Regions from separate parts of the Halomonas sp. ABH4_019 genome, predicted to be linked through region 3. Evidence: riboswitches for the same ligand, from Rfam matches in the RefSeq annotation. Region 3 holds a riboswitch; each other region holds the start of a gene.
What was found. A riboswitch is a leader RNA that binds a small molecule or an ion and turns the genes downstream of it on or off. The one in region 3 is predicted to bind thiamine pyrophosphate.
Positions count from the first base shown of each region.

Region 1: linked by a shared signal. The riboswitch ahead of ACXAFN_RS04380 (sodium:solute symporter family transporter) and the one ahead of ACXAFN_RS00605 (3-oxoacyl-ACP reductase) in region 3 are both predicted to bind thiamine pyrophosphate.
Region 2: linked by a shared signal. The riboswitch ahead of thiC (phosphomethylpyrimidine synthase ThiC) and the one ahead of ACXAFN_RS00605 (3-oxoacyl-ACP reductase) in region 3 are both predicted to bind thiamine pyrophosphate.
Region 4: linked by a shared signal. The riboswitch ahead of thiM (hydroxyethylthiazole kinase) and the one ahead of ACXAFN_RS00605 (3-oxoacyl-ACP reductase) in region 3 are both predicted to bind thiamine pyrophosphate.

Region 1 is NZ_JBSWWC010000001.1:964,508-966,696, forward strand. Features, by position in the region: gene ACXAFN_RS04380 (sodium:solute symporter family transporter) at 1-1,229, opposite strand, end outside; TPP riboswitch at 1,219-1,328, opposite strand; gene ACXAFN_RS04385 (hypothetical protein) at 1,445-2,116, shown strand; gene ACXAFN_RS04390 (peroxidase-related enzyme) at 2,164-2,189, opposite strand, start outside.
Region 2 is NZ_JBSWWC010000001.1:295,804-297,992, forward strand. Features, by position in the region: gene tenA (thiaminase II) at 1-408, shown strand, start outside; TPP riboswitch at 711-830, shown strand; gene thiC (phosphomethylpyrimidine synthase ThiC) at 908-2,189, shown strand, end outside.
Region 3 is NZ_JBSWWC010000001.1:130,399-132,587, forward strand. Features, by position in the region: gene ACXAFN_RS00600 (LLM class flavin-dependent oxidoreductase) at 1-460, opposite strand, end outside; gene ACXAFN_RS00605 (3-oxoacyl-ACP reductase) at 460-1,236, opposite strand; TPP riboswitch at 1,273-1,366, opposite strand; tRNA gene ACXAFN_RS00610 (tRNA-Gly) at 1,734-1,808, opposite strand; tRNA gene ACXAFN_RS00615 (tRNA-Glu) at 1,833-1,908, opposite strand; tRNA gene ACXAFN_RS00620 (tRNA-Gly) at 2,000-2,074, opposite strand; tRNA gene ACXAFN_RS00625 (tRNA-Glu) at 2,102-2,177, opposite strand.
Region 4 is NZ_JBSWWC010000002.1:746,314-748,502, forward strand. Features, by position in the region: gene ACXAFN_RS10650 (ATP-binding protein) at 1-820, shown strand, start outside; TPP riboswitch at 825-927, shown strand; gene thiM (hydroxyethylthiazole kinase) at 958-1,785, shown strand; gene thiE (thiamine phosphate synthase) at 1,775-2,189, shown strand, end outside.

The DNA of each region.
Region 1 (2,189 bases), 830 kb from region 3:
CCCGGCAGCACGGCGCCGGCCAGGCCGGCCACCCCGCCGGCCAGGGCCGCGGCGGCGCTCATCCGCGCCCACAGCCCCAGCAGCACCGGCACCACGATGGCGGCGCACAAGAGATCGGCGATCAGGAACAGCCGCAGCACCGAGAGCCCCTGCAGGGCGATCGCCACCACCGGCACCATCAGCGCCACGGTGACCCAGCGAGCCGCGCCCAGCGACAGGCCGCGCCGGCCGCTGCCGGCCACCACCAGCGAGGCGATGCCGTTCTGCAGGGTATCGACGCTGGAGGCCACCAGGGTCACCGCCAGCACCAGGGCCGGCAGGGCCAGCCAGCCCGGCGCCTCGGCGAGCAGCGCGAAGAAGGGGATCGGCGGTTCGCCGAGCGACACCCCGGCCATGGCGGCCAGCATGCCCAGGCCGCCGACCACCGCCACCACCAGCACGGTGGCCGCGCCGCCCAGCCAGGCGCCGCGACCCAGGGCCCGTTCGTCCCGGGCCGCCCACACCCGCTGCCAGTAGCCCTGGTGAAAGAGGTTGGCCGCGGTCACCGCGATCACCAGCGTCAGCGCCACGGAGAGGGCGTCACCGGCGGGGATCGACGGCAGCGCGGCGTCGACGGGCAGCGCAGGCAAACGGGCGAGCGCCACGCCGCCCACCACCAGCAGCAGCGCCAGCAGCAGCCAGGCCTGCCAGCGGTCGGTGGCCAGGCTCGCCCGCAGGCCACCCAGCGCGGTGTAGAGCAGGGTCGCCACCGCCACCCCGATCACCACCAGGTCGGCCGGCACCTCGGACAGCAGGCCGGTGATGGCGCCGATGGCGGTCAGCTCGGCGGCCAGGAAGCAGCCCATGTAAAGCACCGAGACCAGCGATACCCAGCGCCGCACGCCGGCGCCGAAACAGGTCTCGGCGTATTCGCCGATGCTGCGGCCCTCGGGCAGCCGGCGGCGGATGGCCGGCCCGAAGGCGCCGAGCACGATGAACGGCAGCGCCGAGCCGATGGCATAGCCGGCCAGGCCCAACGGCCCCACGAAGGCGCCGATCTCCGGCGGTGCGAAGAGGATCCAGGCGCCCATCCCCGAGGCCAGGAAGGACAGCCCCAGGGTCGGGGCCGCCTGGGAGTTGCGGGCGGTGACGTAGTCGTCGAGGGGGCCATCGGCCCGGCGGGCCCTGAGGCCCAGAAGGGTAAAGCACAGCAGCGCCGCGCCGAGCACGGCTGACGTCAGGTAAGGCATGTCGCACTTCCTCCGCCGGCATGAACCGGATCAGGTTCCAGGGTCAGCGACGAACGCTCTCTCAGCCCCGCCCATGGCGGGACTCCCCTGGCGACAGTGAATGAATTGTGAGGGCGACCCTCAAGCCACGGCCGTATCGGCCGATATCGGTATCGCCCGACCAGCATGACACAACGACGCCCGAATTCGAACGTCCCACACGCCGGAAGCCTGCCATGCCATTCACCGAAGCCAAGGAACATGCCCCAGGGTGCCTGCACCGGATCTTCGCCGATCCCTACAGCGCCTTCGACAATCATGTCGGCGAACGCCTGCTCCACCTGCGCGTGGCCCTGCAGGCCCTGCTGGCGACGCCGATGCGCGAGGGGCGCCTGACGCTGCGGGTGATCCACGGCTGGGAGAACGGCGGCTGCGCCCCGGCGGACCTGCGCCACGGCGACCACCGCCTGGGCGACCTGGCGGACTACCGGGCCGTGGCCGAGCGCTATCGGCGGGCCAGCGAGGCCCTGGCGCCGCTGCCCGAGGATGCCGACTCGCTACTCGCCGAGCCGCTGGCCACGGCGATCGCCGCCGCCCAGGCGAACGACCTCGAGGTCGACGCCGAGACCCGCGACAATCCCGCACGCTGGCCGGCCTTCCCCTGGGGCCTGTCGCTCTATACCTTCTTCAAGGTCTATCACCGCCTGACCTACGGCGAGGACGACGCCTACCGCGCGATCCGCTGCGAGACGCCGGACGGCACCCGACAGGTCCACGAGTTCCATCTCGAGGAAGGCGAGTTCGCCGTGACCCTGCCCGCCGACGGGGAGCCCGGCGAGAGCGTGCTGCTGCTGCACGAGAGCCAGTTGGAGCCGGTGGCCCAGCTGCTGGAGGAGTGCGGCGTCTAGCGCCGCTCGACCCGCGCTGACGCGACGTCCCCCCTTTACCGCGGCCCTCACCCCTCCCGCGGCACCCGGCCCA
Region 2 (2,189 bases), 170 kb from region 3:
CGCGGTTTCTGTCGCGACTGGGGCATCACCGAGGACGACCTGGCGGCGCTGCCCGAGGCCCGCGCCACCCTGGCCTACACCCGTTTCGTGCTCGATGCCGGCAGCCGCGGCGACCTGCTCGACCTGCGCGTGGCGCTCGCGCCTTGCCTGGTCGGCTACGGCGAGATCGCGAACTGGCTCGATGCCCAGCCGTTCACGGTGCGCGGCGACGCCAACCCCTATGAGCCCTGGATCGCCATGTACCAGAGCGACGACTTCCAGGCCGCCATGCGCGCCGAGGTCGCCTGGCTGGACGCCAGGCTTGCCGAGGTGACGCCGGCGCGCTTCGACCAACTGGCACGGCTGTTCCGCGACGCCACCCGGCTGGAGATCGACTTCTGGCAGATGGGGCTGGATCGCGCGGACTGAGATTTCCGTCTATCGCCGAGCTTTTCCGGCGACAAGCCTCCGCGAGGCGCTGTGAACCCATCCCTGGGCGCTACTTTTGCCCTGCGGCACTCTCGCATCCTGCTCCGTTTGCAGGACCAGTGCTGGCCATCCATGGCCAGCCCGTTCGGCGAGGATCGCCTCACCCATGGCAAAAAACCCTCGCTCCGCCTTGTCCCCAGCGCTCGGCTAGCACCGCGCCGACTCGGGCACTAGCGCACGGTAGAAAGAAAGTAGGTAGAGAGAGAAAGGCAATGACACGGCCCGCCTAGCGGCGGGCACCACCACGCTTGACGGGGTGCCGTTGAAGACGGCTGAGATCATGCGGCGCGACGCGCCGGAGCATGGGTCCCGTTGAACCTGAACTGGCTAGGACCAGCGTAGGGATCAAGCGACACGCCGCCGGGCTCGAAGCCTGCGGCCAATGTCCTCCCCAGCTGTCCTCCCTGATAACACCACCCAAGCAAAGGGAGACCGACCGATGGCAAAGACCGATCATTTCCTCGCCGAGAGCGCCCGCGTCGACGACGCCGCCGTCCAGGCCCTGCCGGGCTCGCGCAAGATCTATGTCGAGGGCTCGCGCCCCGATATCCGCGTGCCCTTCCGCGAGATCGGCCTCTCGCCGACCCGCACCTCGGGCGAGGGCCCGGATGAGCAGAACCCGCCGCTGCTGGTCTATGACACCTCCGGCCCCTACACCGACCCCGAGGCCGAGATCGACCTGCGCCGTGGCCTGCCGGAACTGCGCCGCGGCTGGATCGAGGCGCGCGACGACACCGAGTTCCTCGACGGCCCGACCTCCGAATACGGCCGCCGGCGGGCCAACGATCCGATGCTCGCCCCGCTGCGCTTCGACCTGACCCGCACGCCGCGGCGCGCCAAGGACGGCCGGAACGTCACCCAGCTGCACTATGCGCGCCAGGGCATCATCACCCCGGAGATGGAATTTATCGCCATTCGGGAAAATCAACGCAGGCAAGCCCTGGGCAGCGAAGAGGTCGAGCGCATCCTCGGCCACCAGCACCCCGGCGAGAGCTTCGGTGCCCGCCTGCCCGAGGAAATCACCCCGGAGTTCGTGCGCGACGAGGTCGCCGCCGGCCGCGCCATCATCCCCTGCAACATCAACCACCCGGAATCCGAGCCGATGATCATCGGCCGCAACTTCCTGGTGAAGATCAACGGCAACCTGGGCAACTCCGCGGTCACCTCCTCCATCGAGGACGAGGTCGACAAGATGACCTGGGGCATCCGCTGGGGCTCGGACACCATCATGGACCTGTCCACCGGGGCCAACATCCACGAGACCCGCGAGTGGATCATCCGCAACGCTCCGGTGCCGATCGGCACCGTGCCCATCTACCAGGCCCTGGAGAAGGTCAACGGCGTGGCCGAGGACCTGACCTGGGAGGTGTTCCGCGACACCCTGATCGAGCAGGCCGAGCAGGGAGTGGACTACTTCACCATCCACGCCGGCGTGCTGCTGCGCTACGTGCCGCTGACCGCCAGGCGCACCACCGGCATCGTCTCCCGCGGCGGCTCGATCATGGCCAAGTGGTGCCTCTACCACCACCGCGAGAGCTTCCTCTACGAGCACTTCGAGGAGATCTGCGAGATCTGCAAGCGCTACGATGTGGCCTTCTCGCTGGGCGACGGCCTGCGCCCGGGCTCGGTGGCCGACGCCAACGACGAGGCCCAGTTCGCCGAGCTGGAGACCCTCGGCGAGCTGACCCGCATCGCCTGGAAGCACGATGTCCAGGTGATGA
Region 3 (2,189 bases):
CACGGGCATAGCGTTCGGCGTGGCCGGGCATCGCCGGATAGCCGTGATTGCGCGCCTCGCTGTCGAACATCGAAGTCACCACATTCCAGCCCACGCGTCCGCCGGAGATGTGGTCCAGCGAGCCCACCAGCCTGGCCGCATGGAAGGGGCTATAGAAGGTGCTCGAGATCGTGCTGATCAACCCGATTCGCCGGGTCGCCCGGCTCATGGCAGAGAGCGCGGTCAGCGGCTCGAGATGCCAGTGAAAGCCATCCTCAACGCTGCCGGCGCTCATACCGTCGGCGAAGAACACCGCATCCAGCTTGCCACGCTCGGCGGTGCGCGCCAGCGACTCGTAATAGGCGATGTCACCGAGTCGCTCGGCACAGGAATCGGGGTGCCGCCAGGCCGCGCGATGGTGGCCGCAGCCCATGACGAACAGGTTGATGTGCAGTGTCTCGTCGGGGTTGCGCGACGTCATCAGCCTTTCACCAGTCCGCCATCGACGATCAGGTTCTGGCCGGTGACCGCCCTCGCCCAGGGCGAGGCGAAGAACAAGGCCGCGTCGGCGAACTCCTCCGGCGTGGTCACCCGACGCAGCGGCGTGTTCTGCGCGATCAGCTCGAAGACCGCCTCCGGGGTCGCGCTCGACGCATCGGTGGTGCGCAGGAGACCGCCGGAGATCATGTTCACGGTGATATTGTCGGGCCCCAGGTCATGGGACAGCGTGCGGGTCAACGAGAGGAGCGCGGCCTTGCCGGCGGTGTAGTCGTGATAGGGCACCACCGGATTCTGGAACAGGTTGGTGCCGATGTTGAGGATGCGGCCGCCACCGCGTTCGCGCATGCCGGCAAGCGCCGAGCGGATGGTATTCAGCGCCCCTCGGTTGACGCCCTCGATCTGCTGGTTGAGGTGCGCCCAGTCGAGCGCGTCGGCGTGGGGACGCGCATCGCCGTTGAAGGTGAACGCGGGCAAGGCGTTGTTCACCACGGTGGTGATCGGTGCACCGAAGTGGCTGCGCGCCCGCTCGAACAGCGCGGCGACCACCTCGGCCTCCCGCACATCGGCCTGCACGGCCAGGGCCCGCTGCGGCGCTTCCCTCACCAATGCCTCGGCGGCCTCGCGACTCTGGAAGTAGTTGATCACCACCCGGGCCCCCTGGGCGAGAAATGCACGGGTCAAGTGCTCACCGAGGCCGCGGGCACCGCCGGTGATGAGCACCACCTGCTCGTCGATCGGGAGGGAGGAAACAGCCATGGGGTGGGACTCCTTTTACGCGGCAAAGGGCGCCGCGCTGGAGCCGGCCGACATCCCTTCGCCAGTGTGAGCTGGATCAGGTTCAACGGGTATCATCTCAGCGGCGGCTGCCGCACCCCGTGTCTTGGCCGCACCATAGCGCATTCGCGCGCGCAATGACAGTCGGCCCCGCTTGGCGGCGTCGACGGTCGTGAAAGAAAGGGGAAAGGACTAGAGCGAGAAAAGTGACACGATTAAGATCGGCACACCGGATCGCGGCGTGAGCCTTGGCCAAACCGATTGAAGCACTGGAATCGAATGGAGCGGGAAACGAGATCGATGGGGCGGCCATCCGCCGGGCCGGCGCACCGGATCGTGACCCGAGCCTTGGCCAAACCGATTGAAGCACTGGAATCAAATGGAGCGGGAAACGAGATCGATGGGGCGGCCATCCGCCGGGCTGGCGCTCCAGCTCGTGACGGGAGCCTTGGCCTGACCGGTGAGGAAAACCTTTCGAATGGAGCGGGAAACGAGATTCGAACTCGCGACCCTCGCCTTGGCAAGGCGATGCTCTACCACTGAGCTATTCCCGCTTACAGGAGGGAGACGATGCGAAGTGGCGTCCCATAGGGGGTTCGAACCCCTGTTACCGCCGTGAAAGGGCGGTGTCCTAGGCCACTAGACGAATGGGACGCATGGAGCGGGAAACGAGATCCGACCGGGCTGGCGCACCAGCTCGCGACCCTCGCAGGCCCTACTCTAAGTCCATCAACCCGAAGGAAAATGGAGCGGGAAACGAGATTCGAACTCGCGACCCTCGCCTTGGCAAGGCGATGCTCTACCACTGAGCTATTCCCGCAGGTCTCGCATTGTCAAACACCGGAAGTGGCGTCCCATAGGGGGTTCGAACCCCTGTTACCGCCGTGAAAGGGCGGTGTCCTAGACCACTAGACGAATGGGACGCATCATTACCC
Region 4 (2,189 bases), on a different contig from region 3:
GGCCGCCCAGATCCGCAGCCGGGACCCCCATCACCTCCAGCCGTTGCCGGACGATCCGCTGCCCCAGGAGCTGGCCACCATCGCCGGGGCCCTCAACCGCCTGCTGGCGCGGCTTCGCGAGTTACGCAGCCGCGAGAAGCGCTTCATCGCCGATGCCGCCCACGAGCTGCGCACGCCACTAGCGGTGCTCGACCTGCACGCCCAGAACGCCCTGGCCACCGCGGACCCCGACGACCGCCGCGAGGCGCTGACCCAACTCCGCGCCGGCGTGGCCCGCGCCACCCGACTGGTCGGACAACTGCTGACCCTGGCGCGCCTGGACCCCGAGCAGGAAGACACCCCCAACCAGGATGCCGACCTGCTGCACGAAGTGCGCGAGGCCCTGGCCGAGCTGCTGCCGCTGGCCGGCGATCACGGCCAGGCGCTGCACCTCGAGGCCGACGAAGGCGCCGACTGGCGACTGCGCACCGAGCCCGGCGCGCTCGCCACCCTGGTGCAGAACCTGGTCGGCAACGCCATCCATCACTCGCCGGCCGGCAGCCGCATCGACGTGGCCCTCGGCGGCGAGGCCGAGTGGTTGACGCTGCGGGTGGACGACCGAGGGCCTGGGATTCCCGAGGCGAGCCGCCAGCAGGTGCTGGCGCGCTTCCATCGCGCCGGCCCGGGGGCCGGCGCCGGCCTCGGGCTGTCCATCGTCGACCGCCTGGTGCAGCGCCACGGCGGGCGCCTGGCGCTTGCGGCCGCGCCCGGCGGCGGCCTGAGCGTGCGGGTCTGGCTGCCCCGCCCGGCGGCTTTACAAGCCCGGGACGAAGGGGGATAGTGAGACCCGACGACAGGGGCGCCGGCACACCATACCGTTCCGGCTGAGAGGCACCCTCATCACCTGACCCGGATAATGCCGGCGGAGGGAGTCGTGCCGGCCCCCGGGCCCGCGCCTCCCGTCCGCCAGGAGGCCCGATGCAATCCCTCGATCCCGCCTCGCACCTCGCTCGGGTGCGCGCGACCACCCCGCTGGTCCACAACATCACCAATCACGTGGCGATGAACACCATGGCCAACGTGCTGCTGGCCCTGGGCGCCTCGCCGGCCATGGTCCACGCCCGCGAGGAGGCCGCCGAATTCGCCGGCCTGGCCGGCGCCCTGACGCTCAACATCGGCACCCTCTCGCCCCACTGGCTGGACGCCATGGACGACGCCGCCCGCGCCGCCAATGCGGCCGGCACGCCCTGGGTACTCGACCCGGTGGCGGTAGGCGCCACCCGCTTCCGGCGCGAGGCCGGCGCCCGGCTGCTGGCGCTCGGGCCGAGCGCGATTCGCGGCAACGCCTCGGAAATTCTCGCGCTGGCCCGGCAGGGCGGCGGAGGACGCGGCGTGGACAGCACCGATAGCGCCGACAGCGCCGAGCGCGCCGCCGTGGCCCTGGCCCGGGACAGCGGCGCCGTGGTGGCGGTCACCGGCAAGGTCGACCTGGTCACCGACGGCCGCCGACTGGCGCGGGTCCGCGGCGGCCATGCCCTGATGCCGCGCGTCACCACCCTGGGCTGTGCGCTGACCGGCGTGGTCGGTGCCTTCCTGGCCGATGCCGAGGACCCGTTCGCGGCCACGGTGGCGGCGCTGGCCGCCTACGCCACCGCCGGCGAGGCGGCCGGCCAGACCGCCGCCGGCCCCGGCAGCTTCGCGGTGGCCTTCCTCGATGCCCTGTACGGCCTCGATCCCGACGCGCTGTCCACCCTCTCCGGCCCCACCACCCACCCCGCCCGCCTGGAGCTCACCGATGCGCCTTGATCTGTCCCTCTATCTGGTCACCGACCCCGAGCTGTGCGCCGCCCGTGGCGTGGAGCAGACCGTGCTGGCCGCGGTGCGCGGCGGCGTGAGCGTCGTCCAGCTGCGCGACAAGCAGGCCAGCGACGCCGAGCTGGTGCCACTGGCGCGGCGCCTGAAGGCCGGACTGGCCGGCAGCGGCGTGCCGCTGATCATCAACGACCGCCTCGAGGTGGCGCTGGCCAGCGGCGCCGACGGGCTGCACATCGGCCAGGACGACGGCGAGGTGGCCGACGCCCGGGCGGCGCTGGGCCCGGAGGCCCTCCTCGGCCTCTCGGTGCAGACCCACGAGCAGCTGGCCCGGCTGGACGCCGAGCGGCTGGACTACCTGGGGCTGGGCCCGGTGTTCGCCACGCCCACCAAGCGCG